2 regions of the Aeribacillus composti genome follow, and region 2 is predicted to be linked to the other one. Evidence: predicted binding sites of a transcription regulator. Region 2 holds the regulator's gene; the other holds the start of a gene.
What was found. Region 2 encodes NrdR, which represses ribonucleotide reductase genes. Its sites were predicted from a motif close to AACACNATATATNGTGTT; they were not measured.

Region 1: RI196_RS12520 (vitamin B12-dependent ribonucleotide reductase) is a predicted target of NrdR. The motif match lies at 8,074-8,091, and genes of this name have one in related genera.

Annotation. Positions count from the first base shown of each region.
Region 1 is NZ_CP134501.1:2,568,643-2,577,804, forward strand. Features, by position in the region: gene aroQ (type II 3-dehydroquinate dehydratase) at 1-325, opposite strand, end outside; gene RI196_RS12495 (YqhR family membrane protein) at 466-960, opposite strand; gene RI196_RS12500 (DUF1385 domain-containing protein) at 1,204-2,142, shown strand; gene RI196_RS12505 (SA1362 family protein) at 2,200-2,571, shown strand; gene RI196_RS12510 (patatin-like phospholipase family protein) at 2,568-3,446, opposite strand; gene ltrA (group II intron reverse transcriptase/maturase) at 3,594-4,853, opposite strand; gene RI196_RS12520 (vitamin B12-dependent ribonucleotide reductase) at 5,441-8,002, opposite strand; gene lipM (octanoyltransferase LipM) at 8,326-9,162, opposite strand.
Region 2 is NZ_CP134501.1:2,823,920-2,833,081, forward strand. Features, by position in the region: gene thrS (threonine--tRNA ligase) at 4-1,935, opposite strand; T-box leader at 1,986-2,218, opposite strand; gene ytxC (putative sporulation protein YtxC) at 2,287-3,114, opposite strand; gene dnaI (primosomal protein DnaI) at 3,201-4,136, opposite strand; gene RI196_RS13785 (replication initiation and membrane attachment family protein) at 4,155-5,549, opposite strand; gene nrdR (transcriptional regulator NrdR) at 5,595-6,056, opposite strand; gene speD (adenosylmethionine decarboxylase) at 6,489-6,869, opposite strand; gene RI196_RS13800 (glyceraldehyde-3-phosphate dehydrogenase) at 7,131-8,156, opposite strand; gene coaE (dephospho-CoA kinase) at 8,308-8,907, opposite strand; gene ytaF (sporulation membrane protein YtaF) at 8,928-9,162, opposite strand, start outside.

The DNA of each region.
Region 1 (9,162 bases), 260 kb from region 2:
GTTCCCGTTGATTTGTATTGGAGATATGGACTTCAATTACCGGTTTTGAAATGCTGGCAATTGCATCCCGTATCGCATAGCTGTAATGAGTAAAAGCTCCTGGATTTAAAATCACTCCATCAAATTGTTGATCGGCTTCATAAAGCTTATCGATAATCTCTCCTTCATGATTCGATTGAAAAAAAGAAAATTGAACTTGTTTTTTTTCACCGAGAGATTTCAATTCATTTTCCAAATCTGCCAATGTTTTTTTTCCGTAAATATGCGGCTCCCTCACGCCTAAATAATTTAAATTCGGGCCATTGATCACAAGTATTCTCTCCATCGATTACACCTTTCTATCATGTATTAAAAAAGAATGTCCAGTATTATGAACATTCTACCATAAGATTCTTGATCTCTCATCATTTAGTTTATGATTGGATCTTGTGACCCTGACACAGTTCTATAATCTCATCATTTAGTTTATGATTGACGCTCCCCATATTCGTAGGAAATGGAATACCCGACAAAAACGCCAAACAGCACATACAAGCAGATGGAGGTGACAATGGTATTTGTACCAAGCCGACCGAGCGGATCGATTTTTAGAAATGCCGGTCCCAGCCAGCAAAAAACAACGGCCCACAGCGCGACTCCGAAAACAATGCCTCCCCATATTGACCGAACTTTTTTGAACAGAACATAATATAAAAATGCAGTAAGTATAGAAATGATGCCTATGAAGGCAGCTCCCGCAAAATGCCCAGCGACTCCGTTCTTCCAATTATCAAAGGCAAATAACATGAGAGCTCGATTTGGCCCGATTTTCGTAAAGTTCAACACATACGCTAAATATCCTATCAAACTCCATAATACTCCGCCAGTAAAACCAATGACAACAATTTTCAGAAAAAAGGATCGGAATGGTTCTTTTTTCTTTTCCTTACCAGTAGAATTCTTTTTTTCGCTGTTAAGCATCCGTCCACCTCCCTTTTTTAATATGTCCACTTTTCTTTTCTTGATGAATTTTTCATGAAAAGTTTATTTTTTGTATAAAAAAATTTATTTCATTCATACTAAATAATGATAAAGTTTTTCACGCCGCCCTATTGGAAAAAAGACACATCCAACCTAGAGGTTTCATCTAATTTTTTGTAGAATAGTAATAAATAAAACTTTTCAATAGCTTTTTTATTATATAGATAGGCAGGTTGGTGCGTCATGAAAAACGAAAAGACTATGTATGGCGGGCAAGCGGTAATTGAAGGAGTTATGTTTGGAGGGAAGCATCATTTCGTCACAGCGATCAGGAGAAAAGACAATTCAATTGATTTTTTTCAATTGCCGCGAAAAAAACATCCTATATTATCCCGCTTCAAAAAAATTCCTTTTATTCGCGGAATTGCCGCCATTATTGAAGCAAGCGCAAACGGCTCCAAACATTTAAGCTATTCTTCAGATCGATACGATGTTGATCCAGCCGATGATGAAAAATTATTGTCAGAAGAAAAAAAAGAGTCGAAGCTTTCACTCATTTTAGGAGCTGCTGCTGTCGGAGTGCTGTCATTTTTGCTTGGCAAATTTATCTTTACTTTAATTCCAGTGTTTATCGCAGAATGGTTCAGGCCGATCATCTCATCGGATGTGGGGCAAATTTTGCTCGAAGGCTTTTTTAAGCTTTTGCTGTTGCTTGCTTATATTTATTTCATCTCGATGACTCCTTTAGTAAAGCGTGTTTTTCAATACCATGGGGCTGAGCATAAAGTGATTAACGCCTATGAAAACGGGCTCGCTTTAACTGTTGAAAATGTACAAAAACAATCAAGACTTCATTATCGATGCGGTTCCAGTTTCATTTTGTTTACGGTTATTGTTGGAGTATTTGTGTATCTGCTCGTTCCGACAGACCCGCTTTGGCTTCGCGTTGTTGACCGAATCGCTCTTATACCGGTTGTTCTCGGCATTTCATTTGAAGTATTGCAGTTTACAAATAAGCTGCGGCATAAGCCTGTTTTAAAATATCTTGGTTATCCAGGACTATGGCTTCAGCTGCTGACGACAAAAGAACCTACAGACGATCAAGTGGAAGTAGCGATTGCAAGCTTTCAAAAGCTGCTTTTATTGGAAGAAGAGACGGAAAAAATGGAGCGTATTGGTTGATTTGATAAACGAGAGCTTTTCTTTTTCTTGAAAACGACTGATGGAGGTGGCCTTTAGATGAACCGTTTTCCCGTCCATCCCGTATTCGCCGTTATCGCTACTTTAGGAGGTTTAGGGCTTATTTATATGCTCTTTTTCAATCCAAAGACTTTTTTCAAATTGTTTATTTGGGCGGTTGTCATCGGGATCATCATCCTCATTTATCGCTTAGTGATGAAAAAACGTACAAATAATGAGTATTCACAGTTTTTAAAAGCTGCGAAAAGATCGAAAAAAAGATTTAAAGATAAAAAGATACATTATGCTCAAAAGCACGTACTCCACAAAAAAAACAAAACGGCTATCTCTGCTAAAAGGCGGAGAGAAAACAATCATTTGACAGTCATCGAAGGTAAAAAAGGAAAAAAGAAAAATAGAGCTCTTTTCTAATAGGACCACTTTTTTAAAAAGGTTTCCGTTTTTTCTTTGCCGAGCTGAATTAATTCCTGTTTCTTCTCATTCGTAATTTTAAATTCCGTCGTTAAAATATTTTCAACCGGAATAAAAACGATGCTGCGTTCATGCCTTGTGGCAATATGCCTTGCATCGTGCGCTTCCTTCATCGTTTCAAATAACGCGTGAAACATTGATAAAGCGTTTTTTATTTCATTTCTTGGCCTTTCCTCTATATGCGCGCTAAGCTGAAAACCGAGGATCGGTCTTTTTTTTATTTTTCCATCAAAAAGCCAAATCGGGAAATTGCTGAGCACTCCTCCATCGACAACAATACTGACGCCATCCTTCGTCCATAGTTTGACAGGTTCAAAAAAATACGGGAGGCATGAGCTCATTCTGACTGCCTTTGCAACAGAAAATCTATTAGGATTGATTCCATATTTGCTTAAATCGTCCGGCAATACAACAATTTTTCCGTTCGTAAGGTCGGAGGCAATCACACGAAGCTTTCCTTTCGGCAAATCTGCAAATGTTGAAACTCCTTTTGCTTTTAATTTTTCTTCCATCCATTCTTCTAAAAATTGTCCTTTATATAGTCCCATCCGCCAATAAACACTGATCCATTTCATGAGCATAAATGACATAATTCCTTTTCTTTTATCTAAAAACTTTCGCAGCTCTAAGCTGTCCATCAAAGAAAGGATTTCATCACTTTTGTAGCCGGCTGCAATGAGAGCGGCAATGATCGAACCGGCGCTCGTGCCAGCAACCCTGGCGAATTCAAATCCTTTTTCCTCCAAGGCCTTGTATGCTCCAATAAAAGCGAAGCCTTTGATCCCTCCACCAGAAAAAACACCGTCAATTTTCAAAGCATTCCCTCCTTACTATTCCGTTACTACATTTTAAGAAGGGAAAACGATGTTTAGAAGTTTGTTTTCAATAATCGAGTAGGAGGGGGTGACTAACCCCCGACCTCTCACACCACCGTACGTACCGTTCGGTATACGGCGGTTCAATTAAGTATGACGTAGTGCTTGATATCTTTCGAATAGACTTCTTAACCCTCGACGCTTCCAATAGGAGTTGTCGAGGGTTTTGTGTAGAATGGGACTGCAGGCAATCCGCCAATATTTCTTGCGTGTATTGCCCCATTCGAATGCTTTATGGCTTGGAACCCCTAATCCTCTGAGTTTCCGAATTCTTGTTTTCGGGGTTTTCCATTCTTTCCACAAACACATCCGAAGCCTTCGTCTAATCCATTCATCAAATTCTTTGAACTTACTTGGTGTTTCTGCCAAGGCAAAATATCCGCACCATCCCATTAAATACTTGTTCAGATTCTCAATCCTTTTCTCCATTGGATACGGTTTCGACCTTGATGTAATTTCACGGATCTTGTTCTTCAAACGTTTCACACTTTCGTTCGCAATCCGTACCTTTGGAGTCTTATTGAGTGTGAAGCTGAAACCGAGAAACTTCCGTTTCCAAGGACGGTCTACCGCCGATTTCTCTTTATTTACCTTGAGCTTTAACTCCTTCTCTATAAAGTTCGTAATGGAGTTCATGACACGAATTCCTGCTTTCTTTGTTTTCACATAGATGTTACAGTCATCCGCATACCGAACAAACTTATGTCCACGTTTCTCAAGCTCCTTATCCAATTCATGAAGCATGATGTTTGATAAAAGTGGACTAAGCGGGCCGCCTTGAGGCGTTCCCATGTCCGTTTCCATTACCACTCCATTGATCATCACGCCTGATTGAAGATACCGGCGGATTACCTTCAGTAGAATTCGATCTTTGATCGTTTTCGCCAAGATCCCCATCAGTTTGTCGTGATTCACCTTGTCAAAGAATTTCTCTAGGTCTATATCGACTACCCAACGATATCCTTCTTTGATATAACCCTTTGCTTCCCTAACCGCATCATGTCCCCTTCTACCTGGGCGGAAACCATAGCTATGGTTCGAGAAGGTCGGATCAAAGATTTTCGTCAACACTTGGGCAATCGCTTGTTGGATGAAACGATCCGTCACGGTAGGGATCCCTAGAAGCCTTACTCCACCGTTCGGTTTCGGGATTTCGACTCGACGGACGGGTAAGGGCTTGTAGGTTCCTTCTCTCAACGACTGTCGAATGGAGTCCCAATTTTCGTAGAGGTGTCTTCGTAGGTCTTTTACGGACATGCCATCTACTCCGTGACCTCCTTTATTCTGTTCGACTCGTTTCAGTGCCGCCAGGAGATTTTCCCGTGACAAAATCATTTCCATCAACATTGATATCCTCTCCACGTGAACGAATTCTTCTATTTGTGCCATCTTCTGCTCCACCCTCTTGAAGTCCCCCGTGGGATTCACCACTTCCTCCTTCAAGTAAGTCCTATCGGATTGTCTGCTTCCACACAGAAGATGAACGCCTAGCGATTCGTTCTCCTTAATTGTTCAGTCCTTCCTCTTCCATCTCGAGCTTGGAAGAGTACTATGACTTCTGCTGACTTCTGACTGTTCAGCTATCTATCACTAGATAGGTTACCAAGGTTACTTGGCGTGCCAGCCAGACCTCCCCGGGTAAGAGTGTAATCTTTCCTTCCATCCATCTGCTTCATTTACTTTGTATCACCTTCGGCAGAAAGGGCTTTGTTTTGTTGTGCAAACTCACCCAGTGATACCTAGCCTCATATGAAGTTCGTGTTCCTCAGACCGGAAGTTTGCCGCTCGCTTCCTTCAGATTCCGCGTCACCACAGACACCCTTGCGTTAAGCTAACTGCTACTTCTGCCTTCGCAGCTCGGGACTTTCACCCTATAGATTACACCCATGCCGGGCGCACAAAGAATAAAGCAGCAGAACAAGTCTGCCGCTTTATTATAATCCACATTTCAATTGGGCACCGCATTTTGTACAAGTATTGCAGCCGCCGATTTCTTGAACCTTTCCTTCCCGGCAAACAGGACATGTATTGCCAACTTCGTTGCCATATGTGACATCAGTTGAGCGCAAATCTTGAACAGTGTTCATTAACACAACTTTACCTTCATTTTCTTTCGTCGATTCCGGAATGTCGTCATTCAATACATTTTCTTCCGCTTTTAATGTCAGGACTTGGGTATCACGGCTTCCGTCTACATAAACAGTTCCGCCTTTTGCTCCGCCCTTCCATAGGCGCTCATATACTTTTTGCACTTGATCAACTGTATAGCCTTTCGGTGCATTTACTGTTTTGGAAAGGCTTGAATCGACCCATCGTTGAATGATGCATTGCACATCGGCATGAGCTTCAGGCGACAAGTCCATCGCTGACACAAACCAATGCGGTAAATGATTCGGGTCAGCTTCCGGATGTTCATTTAAATATTCTTGAACGATATCCGCTTTTACTTCAATAAATTTGCCAAGACGCCCGCTTCGGTAGTATGAGAAGGAGAAATATGGCTCAAGACCTGTAGAAACGCCAACCATAGTGCCAGTTGATCCTGTCGGTGCTACCGTCAGCAAATGCGAGTTGCGAATACCATATTTTAAAATGTTTTCGCGAATATCTTCCGGCATTTTTTTCATATATCCTGTATTAATGAAGGCTTGTCTTAATTTTTGCGTCTCTTCCTCCGTTTCGCCGACTAGGAACGGGAAGCTGCCTTTTTCTTTTGCCAGTTCTATTGATGCCCGGTATGCGGTCGTTGCAATTACCTTAAACACTTCATCAACAAGCTTGTTGCCGTCCTCTGCTCCATATTCTTTTTCGCAGTAGATAAGCAAGTCCGCCAAACCCATAACGCCTAAGCCGATGCGCCGTTCACCCAGCGCTTGCTTTTTGTTTTCTTCGAGAAAATAAGGCGTAGCATCAATGACATTATCTTGCATTCTGACGCCGATTTCCACAGTTCGTTTGAGCTTTTCATAGTCAACAGCTTTCTTTTCCTTGTCGACCATCTTCGCCAAGTTTACTGCTGCTAAGTTGCAGACGGAATATGGTGCAAGAGGCTGTTCACCGCACGGATTTGTTGCAACAACCTTTTGACCGTATGCTCTTGCGTTCGTCATATCATTGGCATTGTCAATGAAGAAAATACCTGGCTCCGCTGAATAGGTTGCACAAATGTTAATCAGCTTCCAAAGCTCTCTTGCGCGAATTTTGCGGTACACGCGCACGCGATGCCCCATTTTCTCCCACTCGCGCACATCGCCAACTTTATGCCATTCTTCATTGTAAATCTTCATTTCTTCATCATTGTAGCTTTCCACATCTGGGAAGCGAAGCTCATACTCCCGATCTTCTTCCACTGCTTCCATAAACTCTTTCGTCAAGCAGACAGAAATGTTAGCGCCTGTTAAAAATTCCGGATTATGAACAGTATATGTTCCTCCGACTCGAAGCTTTAATTCCGCCTCTCTAATAACAGCGTCTGAAAAGCCTCCTTTGCCCGGAACATTTTTAAAGTTGACAATTCCTTGATACATGTCGCGCTCTTGCTGTGTAAGAGGAACAAATTTGAGCTTGTCTTCAGCCGCCTTCTTAATTCCTTCATCATTTGTATTTTCAATTAAGTAGCGCAAAATGCGCGGGTTTTGCATTTTGGAAACGATAAATTCAATGATGTCAGGATGCCAGTCGGCCAGCATAATCATTTGGGCTCCTCGCCGTGAGCCACCTTGTTCAACAAGATGGGTTAATTTTGCAATGTCATCCAGCCACGACACAGATCCTGATGATTTGCCGTTTACACCTCGGGCTAATGTGTTTCTTGGTCTCAATGTTGAACCGTTCGTGCCGACACCGCCTCCGCGGCTCATAATTTCCATTACTTGTTTGCGGTGTTCAGAGATCCCTTCACGGGAATCTTTTACAAAGGGCATGACATAGCAGTTAAAATACGTCACTTCGGTTCCTGCTCCTGCGCCGTAAAGAACCCGGCCAGCCGGAATAAAATGCAGATTGACGAGCTCTTGATAAAATTTTTCAAACCATTCTTTTCTTTTTTCTTCTGTTTTTTCAACAGCAGCAAGACCTGTTGCATTTCTTTTGGCAATTTGTTCATAAAAAATTTCAAGCGGTTTTTCGATGACATCTAAAGAGCGAACGATGATTCCCGTCTCCCGTTCTTCAGGCTTTTCAAGAGTATGACGAAACTCTTCTTCGACCTGAACCTTTGCCTTTTTATTTTCCCAATCAATTTCTTTAATGTAGCCTAGCCCTCTTGCAGGAAATTTTGGATCTTCCTTGATCGTCAGCACTACAAAATCGCCTTCAGATAGCGTAATTTTTTCAGTGTCTTTAAATGAATACCTGTCCAGCATTACAAGGCGCGAAACACCTTTGTGCGTGATTTTCATATCTTCCGTAATCGGATGCACCTGCGGGAAAAGGCTGATATCTTTATTCAGCTTCTCCACATCAATTTTCATTTTCTCATTCAGCGCCACTGTCATATTCACAACTCCCTTAAAAATATCGTACTTGATATACGTTACCACATTTAGATGATATTATCAACGAAAAAATAACAATATATTGTGCTAAAGAACATTTGTTTGCTCTATATATTGTATGATATACGCTACATTATGAAAATGTCAAATGTAAAACTAACCAAAAAAAGAAGCAAGGAAAAGAAATTTAATGATCTTAGAATCATTCCGGCGGTATTTGAAGAAATTTGTCAGTTGCAGTTTTTGAAAACACATCGGCACCTTGATTTACAAGCAACGATCCATTTCATTTTGATCATACAAAAAACGGCATGTTCGCCGCTTCATCTTCTAAAATTCCATTCTTCTGTTTCATATTTCTCTTTAGCCAGTTTTTTCACATACTCTTCTTGTTCGCTAGACAATTGGTACGGTCTCAACTCAATATCAAGCCCGTATTCAAACCCTTTTTTAAAGGCGCTCCATGCCTCTTCCATTGTGACTGGAGTTTCTCTAAGGTCGTTGATCGCCACCGCTTTATTTTTAAAGTTTTTCTCTAATCTTTCCCTGACTCGCTCATTAGGATATTTAAACAAGTCGAACAGCAGCTTTTCATCTAAATCTAGCAATATCGAGCCGTGCTGCAGGATAACGCCTTTCTGGCGAGTTTGGGCACTCCCGGCAACTTTTCTTCCTTCAACTACCAGCTCATACCAAGACGGTGCATCAAAGCATACAGATGACCGCGGATTTTTTAAATGCTGTTTTTCTTCATCCGTTCTTGGAATTGCAAAATGAGCGTCTAAGCCTAACAAGCGAAATCCATGTAAAATTCCTTCCGAAATTACACGATAAGCCTCTGTCACGGTTTTGGGCATTCGCGGATGATCTTCGGATACGATGACACTATATGTAAGCTCCTTGTCATGCAGCACGCCCCTTCCGCCTGTTGGTCTTCGTACAAAGCCAAGGCCGTGCCGTCTTACAGCATCCATATCAATTTCTTTTTCAACCTTTTGAAAATAGCCGATGGATAATGTCGGCGGATTCCATCCGTAAAAACGAATCGTCGGAGCGATTTTTCCTTCACTGTGCCAGTCCAATAAAGCTTCATCAAGAGCCATATTGTAAAAAGGGGATGAAAAGCCAGAATCAATATAATTCCATATTTCTTTTCCCAT
Region 2 (9,162 bases):
TCCTTATTTTCTCCCTTCTTTTCCAACAGATACAGCAAATGTCTCCAGCGGCATGGATTCTGATTTTTGTTCTCCATACTTTCTGACATTGACCGTCTCATTTTCTGCTTCTTGATCACCGACAACGACCATGTACGGGATTTTTTGCATTTGTGCCTCACGAATTTTATAGCCGATTTTTTCATCCCGAATATCGACTTCAACACGCAAGCCTTCTTGCTGAAGACGCTGTTCTACTGTTTTGGCATAATCAAGATGCACTTCCGGCGAAACAGGGATGACTTTCACTTGCACAGGTGCAAGCCAAGTTGGGAAGGCGCCTTTATATTCCTCAATTAAGAAGGCAACAAACCGTTCCATCGTTGAAACAACTCCGCGGTGAATAACAACTGGCCGATGATGTTTGCCGTCTTCGCCAACATATGTTAAATCAAGCCGTTCCGGAAGGAGAAAATCTAGCTGAACAGTCGATAATGTTTCATCTTTTCCTAAAGCCGTCCGCACTTGTACATCCAATTTCGGTCCGTAAAATGCCGCTTCACCTTCCGCTTCATAATAATCCAGCCCGAGTTCGTCCATTGCGGCTTTCAGCATCGACTGGGCCTTTTCCCACATTTCATCATCATCATAATATTTTTCTTTATCCTCAGGATCGCGGTAAGATAATCGGAACGAATAATCTTTTATACCAAAATCCTCGTATACCTCTTCAATAAGGCGGACAACTCGGATGAATTCGTCTTTAATTTGATCCGGCCGCACGAAAATATGCGCATCGTTCAACGTCATCCCGCGAACACGCTGCAGCCCTGTCAATGCCCCTGACATTTCGTATCTGTGCATTGTTCCAAGTTCTGCAATGCGGATCGGCAATTCCCGATAGCTGTGAATTTCATTTTTGTAAATCATCATATGATGCGGGCAGTTCATCGGACGCAATACAAGCTCTTCGTTATCCATCTTCATTGGCGGAAACATATCATCTTGATAATGGTCCCAATGGCCGGAAGCTTTATAAAGATCGACGCTGCCGAGAACAGGTGTGTATACATGCTGGTATCCGAGTTTAATTTCTTTATCAACAATATAGCGTTCGATAATCCGGCGGATAGTTGCACCTTTTGGCAGCCAAAGCGGCAAGCCTTGTCCAACCTTTTGAGAAGTGGTAAACAGGTTTAATTCTTTTCCAAGCTTGCGATGATCCCGCTCTTTCGCTTCTTCAAGCATGCGGAGATGTTCTTTAAGCTCTTCTTTTGTAAAAAATGCTGTACCGTATATGCGTTGAAGCATTTTGTTTTTGCTGTCTCCACGCCAGTAGGCGCCGGCTACGCTGAGCAATTTAAATTCCTTTATTTTTCCGGTAGAAGGAACGTGGACTCCTCGGCATAGATCGAAAAATTCTCCTTGCTCATATATGGAAATGATTTCGCCTTCCGGAATATCATCGATAAGCTCAAGCTTTAAATGGTCGCCGATTTCCTCATACATTTTTTTTGCTTCATCGCGGCTTACTTCTTTACGAATAACCGGCAAATTTTCGCCGACAATTTTTTTCATTTCTTTTTCGATTTTAGGCAAATCTTCGTGAGAGATCGCTTCATCCATATCGATATCATAATAAAAACCGTTTTCAATGACGGGCCCAACTCCCAATTTTACATTTGGGTAAAGCCGTTTAATCGCTTGCGCCATTAAATGTGCTGTACTATGTCGTAAAATTTCTAACGCTTCTTTTGTATCAGGCGTCAAAATTTCAATATGGCCGTCTTGTTCAATCGGGGTTTTTAAGTCAATAAGCTTTCCATTTATTTTACCTGCAATGGCTTTTTTCTTTAATCCAGGGCTGATGGATGCAGCGATTTCTTCCGTTGTTGTTCCGTACGGAAATTCTTTTACAGAACCGTCTGGAAAAGTAATTTTAATGGCTTCTTTCATCTTCTTTCCTCCTTTGTTTTTTCTTGCAAAAATAAACACCCGTCCCTAAAAGAAGGGACGAGTGTTGTATGTAAAACCCGTGGTTCCACCCTAGTTCCCGCTCAAAACTTTGAGCGGCTCATTTTGATAACGGAGCAATCCGCCAGCTATTACTTGGCAAAAGCCGTTCACAGCTGAAGTTTAGAGGTGGTAAGAGCATTACACGAGTTAGGAAGGTTTCAGCCTGTGCCTTCCCTCTCTTTGAACTGTGATAATACTCCCGTGTCCTCATCATAACCTTTTCGTGATGAATGATTTCAACCGTATTATAGACTGATTCGCCACCAAAAATCAAGGAGTACTGAAAGAAACTTATCGTTTTTGAAAGCTAGCCCTTGAAAAAAATCGAACCCGTTCCTGAAAGATGTTTTGGATCGTTTGAATCATTGCTTCCTCCTGTTGATCGGAGTATATATAAATTTCTAAAGGAGCAATGGATACAAGCGGGGCCAGCAAATGGGAATCAATATACATCGGGTGGCGATAAATAAATTCCCGATCAATCCACTTTTTCAATTCCAGCTCTTTTATTTCGATGAACTTTTCATTAAACACTTGAAAGGAAGTATCATGCAAAATATGAATCGTTGATAATTTCGGTTTTTTATTGAGAACATATTCCCGCAAGCTTTGAATAAAATTTTGGTATTCCTGCTCCATTTTATACTCTTCAATGGAGAGACCGACATATTCCGAAAGTCTTGATAAATAATCAGACAAGCGGAATTGAATAAATGATTCTATAGAAAAAGATTGGTTTGGCCGAAGGAAATTCGTTAAAGCAGAAATAATTAAGTTTTCTCTCGGCTCAAAATGTTTGATCATTGGAATTTCCGCCCGCTCTCCTTCCAAGATCGATTGAGCAATATGTAAAATTTGCTGTTTTTCATCTTCATCCTCAAAATAAAATTGTTTTTCAATTATAAAAAGAAGGAGACGGGGCTCTTTCACATTTAGAAAAAAGTCAACAAATGATGGTACGAGCACATCAGATATAAATGTTTCCCAATCATCTGTTTCACATGTTAATACTGTGCCGTTCAGCAAGGCTGCTTGGAAATCAAAGTTTTCCTTCTCTGTATTAAGCAATTGATGCAGATAAGAAGCTTCTTTTTCCGTTTGAAAAGTTATTTCCAGCAAAAAAAGATCCCCCCCTTTATATAGCAAGTCCTGTTTCTATATATATGGGGGGATGGCATTATTTAGAAGTGTTTGCTGTCCAGCGGTTATTCTTGTCTGCGATTTTTTCCTTTCAATTCCACGGGAATGGCCAAAAAACGAATCCTTTCCATAATTCTTTTTGCCTTTAGCTGTTCTATTTCGCCTTTTTGTGAATAAGTCAGGTGGTGTTCCAATTCGCTAAAATTAAAGTTGGATGTAAAAAAGGTCGGTAAATTTTCAAGCATGCGGAATTGGAGAATCGAGCCTAAAATGTCGTCTCTCATCCAGCTCGACATCGATTCAGCACCAATATCATCAAGCATTAATACCGGAATTTTTTTTACCGCATCAATCTTTTCATTCAGTGAATGATCTTGAAGAGCGCTTTTTAACTCCCTGACAAACTCCGGAACATATACAAGCATGGAAGGAACGCCTTTTTCCGCCAGCTCATTCGCGATCGCTCCAAGAATAAATGTCTTTCCCACGCCGAAGGAACCGTATAAATACAATCCTTTTAACCGATCATTCTGACCGTATTGCTCAACAAAATCTTGCACGAGAGACACTGCCTTCAGACGGTTCGGTTCGTTTAAATCAATATCCTCAAGGTGTGCATTGAGGATTTCCTTTGGTACATACATGCATTTAATGAGCGATTCTTGTTTTTTTCGAGCATCATATGCTTCTTTTCTCGGGCATTTATCATATTTCAGGTCGATTGTTTTTCTTTCAATAATTAATGTAGGGTGATATCCTTTTAAAATATTTTTGCACTCATCTAAATTTCGGCATTCACGGCAAAACTTGCTCTGCGTTACAAATTCATACAGTTTGCCTAAGCTGCGGTCAATCATATGTTCATCGATTTGATTTTTATGCTTTTCTAAAAATAACCTGACATCTTTGTCCGATTTTATTTGCTGTTTCAAGTTCAAATACGTTTCCCGAAACCCTTTGCTGTTCATGAATTGTTTTAAATGATTTTGCAGGGATTCCATCTTCCTCCCTCCTTTCACCTAGTCCTTCTGTTTATTTTTATATTTTTTAATCCGCTCCTGCAGCTTTTGTTTTTCTTTTTCAAACGCTTCCGGATCGATGTTTTCTACCTGTTGATTTTCGTTTTCCAAAAGCCATGAAGGGAGTTTTTCTTTTCGAACGATTTTTTTGCTGTCAGTCTTCTTATCCTTTGTTTCCGCCCAGGTTAAATATTTCTTATGTTCTTTTTTCGCCACATCCACTGCATCCTTCACAGTTTTAATTCCTAATCGAGCCCAGTGGCTGGCAATTTTCTCAACATACGCTCTTGACAATCTCATATTTGTTTTTAGCAGGACATAATAAATTAAAACATTGACAACTCCGGGAAGCAGCTTTTGCTGAAACATGACATCTTCAATAATTTTCAAATCCGCTGCGGACGGTTCAATCCCGCCTGAAATATCTTTTAGAAACTGTCTTGGAGAGATGGATTCAAGCTGTCGAATTAATTCCTTATCTTTTGACTGTTCAATTTCTTCGTCTTTCACCCGCTGATTCAAAGGCTGAAGCCTATCAACAAGCTCTGGAAGACGGTTACCGTGATTCAGCTTATACCAATCCCTCGCCCATTTTCGCAGCTCGTCTAAATTAATTTGCTCATCATGATCCAAAGAACGGATGACCAGATTTTTCATTTCAATTGGATCAATTCCATAAACATATGCTAATTTCTCAACAGCTTCCTTAACCGCAGGCGTGATCGCTTTTTTGGGCACAATATGCTCTGATAAACCGGCATAAAACAATTGAAAATCAAAGGACTGGTTTTGAATCGAAATCGGTTTCCCAGGCGCATGATCAAAAAGCTCCTGATCGTTTTCCTCAGGTTCCATTGCAATATTGGCTGAAAGCTCAGATGGGTGGATCGATTGGTATACTTCATGAAATGATCTTGTCACATCTTTGGCGTTGCTATCAACCGATTTATCGGAAAAATAGCTTTTCAATCTTTGGTACACCGTTTTTCCAACTCTGTTATATAAATATATGTTCAACATTCCATCATAAAAAAATTGTTTGGGGGAAAGAGGTCGTTGAAGTTCATAAATATATTTTTTCGGTTCGCTTTCATCGACAAGGTATGTTTTTAAAAGACCTATTCCTTCTAATTTCAAACGGTCATGATAAATTTCATTTAATGGGGATTGAGTAACAGCCATTAAAAAATGGTGGGTCGATTCCGTCCCCCAAAGACGGTTTTGTTCAAGCTCGCTCCAAAGCGTCATGTATAAGTTTAACGTTCTTGGCCCGATTAAGGGCTGGTACAGTAATGTAAGAACTTTTCGGTCAAATTCATGAATCAAACTGCTCGTACATTTCACAACGTAGCGATCAACAGGCAGCAGCTCTTTCCAGTGATGATGTCCAATCATTTTTTCAAAACCTTCCCAAATAGCATGTCATAATCTCGCAGCTCTTTATGAACGTTCTTTTTTGATCAGTTCTTTCAATTCCTCAATAAAGACATTTATATCTTTAAATTGCCTGTAAACAGAAGCAAATCGAACGTATGCGACTTCATCAATTTCGGCTAGTCTGTCCATCACCATTTCGCCGATCGTTTCGCTTGATATTTCCGATGTACCTAGATTTCTTAGTTCTTTTTCAATATCATGCGCAGCATCTTCCAATTTTTTTAAAGAAACCGGTCTTTTCTCACAAGCTTTAATCATCCCGCGCAAAACTTTTTCCCTGCTGAACTCTTCTCGTGTTCCTTCCTTTTTCACAACGATGAGCGGAATTTCTTCCACTTTTTCAAACGTTGTGAACCGATATTGACATTCCTCACATTCCCTTCGCCTCCGAATTGATCTCCCTTCATCGACTGGACGCGAATCTAAAACACGTGTTCCAAAATGGTGGCAGGAAGGGCATTTCATATCACCAGCTCCAATCTTTTTAACTAAATCAAAAAAGCTCTACCTACATCTTATTAAATAGCATTGGATCAGACAAGAAACTTTCAAGTTCTTGTATTTTTGTTATAGATAATTCGACTGAATGAAATGGATTTCTGTCAGTCCGGTCCAATCAAATGATGTTCGAACCGCCAAACAGTGATGGCAGCCATGCCAATAAAAGCTTTTTTATTTTTGCATCACTACAATGAATGATTTTAAAAACATCAAAGCCTCTTTTTCATAACGGCTTTGCAGGGGGGGGAGAATAACTCGGTACTTTGAGGCCGCAAATAAGATGCCTCTAAATACCATTCAATATGAAATATTATTCTTAATTATAATATAAAAAGAGGTGCAGTAAAAAGCTGACACCTCTTTGCATTTCCATTCAAATTTTATTCTGTTTTCACTTTAAAGTGCTTTTGCTTGACCCTGTTTAATTTGAACAGGACCCATACCGCGAGGAATTTCAATATTTTCGCGCGTTTGAGCACCTAAAGCTTCAGAAATGTAATCCGCTGCAATATTTGGATTTAAATCACCGCAAGTGTACACATCAATGCTAGCATATCCATGCTCTGGAAAACTATGAATTGTTAGGTGTGACTCTGAAATGATCACAACTCCGCTTACACCTTGAGGCGCAAACTTATGAAACGCAACCTCCCGGATTTCAGCACCTGATTTTAATGCTGCATTTACAAACGTTTTTTCAATAAATTCCAAGTCATTCAACTTATCAAAGTCGCATCCCCACAGCTCAGAGATAACGTGACGTCCCATTGTTTCCATAGCCATGGATCCCCCTTTATAAATTTTTATGAATTCTTCGCACTCTGGTATGTTTAACTACCACGGGGGAAAGTTAGTCCAAAGAGGTCCTAACCCTTTAAGTAGCCACATTACCTTGCGTTTAAGAAGTTCACGAAAAATAGTATATATGGTTTGATTTGTTTTTGCAACATACTTTGTCAAAAATTTTGCGCTGAAAAAAGTATCCAAACAAAAAGAAGAAGAGGGTCAATCTTTGTAAAGATCAACCCTCCCATCATTTTATACAGCTGCGGCCAATTTATTCAATTTGCTTGCTACAAGTTTTGCTAAATCCACAACGCGGCAAGAGTAGCCCCATTCATTATCATACCATGCAAGCACTTTTACCTTTCTTGTTCCCATAACCATTGTCGTTAAACCGTCGACAATAGCAGAGTGCGGGTTTGTGTTGTAGTCAACTGATACGAGCGGTTCTGAAGAAAAATCTAATATCCCCTTCAGCTTTCCTTGAGAAGCTTGGATAAACGCTTCATTTACCTCTTCAACGGTCACATCGCGTTTTAGATCTACAACAAAGTCTACGAGGGAGACGTTTGGTGTAGGCACTCTTAATGCAAGACCGTGCAATTTTCCTTTTAATTGCGGTAAAACTAAACCGATCGCTTTTGCTGCACCGGTAGTTGTCGGAATGATTGATTGGGCGCACGCTCGCGCTCTTCTTAAATCTTTATGCGGATTATCAATATTTCTTTGATCGTTCGTATATGCGTGGACAGTAGTCATTAAACCATATTCAATGCCAAACTGTTCATCAAGAACTTTTGCAACAGGCGCTAGACAGTTTGTTGTGCAAGAAGCATTCGAAATAATGACATGGTTGTCAGGATCATATTGTTCTTCGTTTACACCGATAACAATCGTTACATCTTCATTTTTTCCAGGTGCTGTTAAAATAACTTTCTTCGCCCCTGCCTCAACATGCATCATCGCTTTTTCACGGGAGTTGAATTTTCCTGTCGCTTCAATCACTATGTCCACATCTAGATCTTTCCAGGGAAGTTCAATAGGATTTCGATTGTTCAAAAGAAGCACTTTATGGCCATTTACAATTAAATGATCTTCTTTTGGAATGACTTCTCCTTCAAATTTCCCATGGTTTGTATCGTATTTAATTAAATGAGCCAATGTTTCTGCTGGATAGCTTGCATTGATTGCTACGATATTCAAATCTCCTTCTAAAATTGCTTTTCTGAATACCATTCGGCCAATTCGGCCGAAACCGTTAATGGCAACCTTAGCACTCATGTGAATATCCCCTTCCGGCATTATGTTACACTTTTTATCTCCTATTCTGTTAATTAGTATATCATATTTATAAAATAACGAAACAATTATTTTAATCGTTTCTTAAAAAATATATACTAAAAATAAAAAAACCGCTCTATTCACGAGCGGATTAACCAATTCCCCAATTCATGAGAATGTTTTCCAATTGCTGTTCCGTTTCTTCTAATGTTCCATCATTATTGATCACTGCATCGGCAAATTTTACTTTTTCTTTCAAAGGCATTTGTGCATTGATGCGTGATAAAGCTTCTTCCTTCGAAAAATTATTCCTTTTCATTAATCGTTCCAGTTGATTTTTTTCTTCCGTATAAACAACAATCACTTTATCCACTAAATGCTTCAAATTGCTTTCAAATAGAAGGGGAATATCGAGAACTACTGCTTTCGCACCTTCTGAGATCAATTGTTCCTGTCGCCTTTTCATTTCCAGCCTGACCTCAGGATGTACAATACTGTTTAGCTTCTCCCGCTTATCTTCGTTTTGAAATACAATGGAGCCTAATCGAGCTCGGTTGATCGTTAAGTCTTCGTTTAATATTTCCTTTCCGAAAGCATTTACAATCTCTGTATATGCTTTTTTGCCGACTTCTACCACTTCTCTTGCAATTAGATCTGCGTCAATAACTGGAATGCCTCTTTTTTTAAGCATTTCAGACACAGTGCTTTTTCCGCTTGCTATGCCTCCAGTTAATCCAATAATCATTGTCATATCATCATTCTCCTTTATCCTTACATGGCCCAAACACCGATCATTATTAATAATAAACCCGGGATAAATGAAAACTTTTCAAAAAACGAATAGGATGAAGCAAATCGGCCGGATTTCATTCCAATATAAACAAACATCGTGCTCATACAAGTGACGAAAATAGCTGTTAAAAAAGGTTCATACCCTGCTAAAGCCGCACCGATTCCTGCTCCGAATGAATCGAGCGAAAGAGCGATTCCAAGCAGCAAAGCTTCC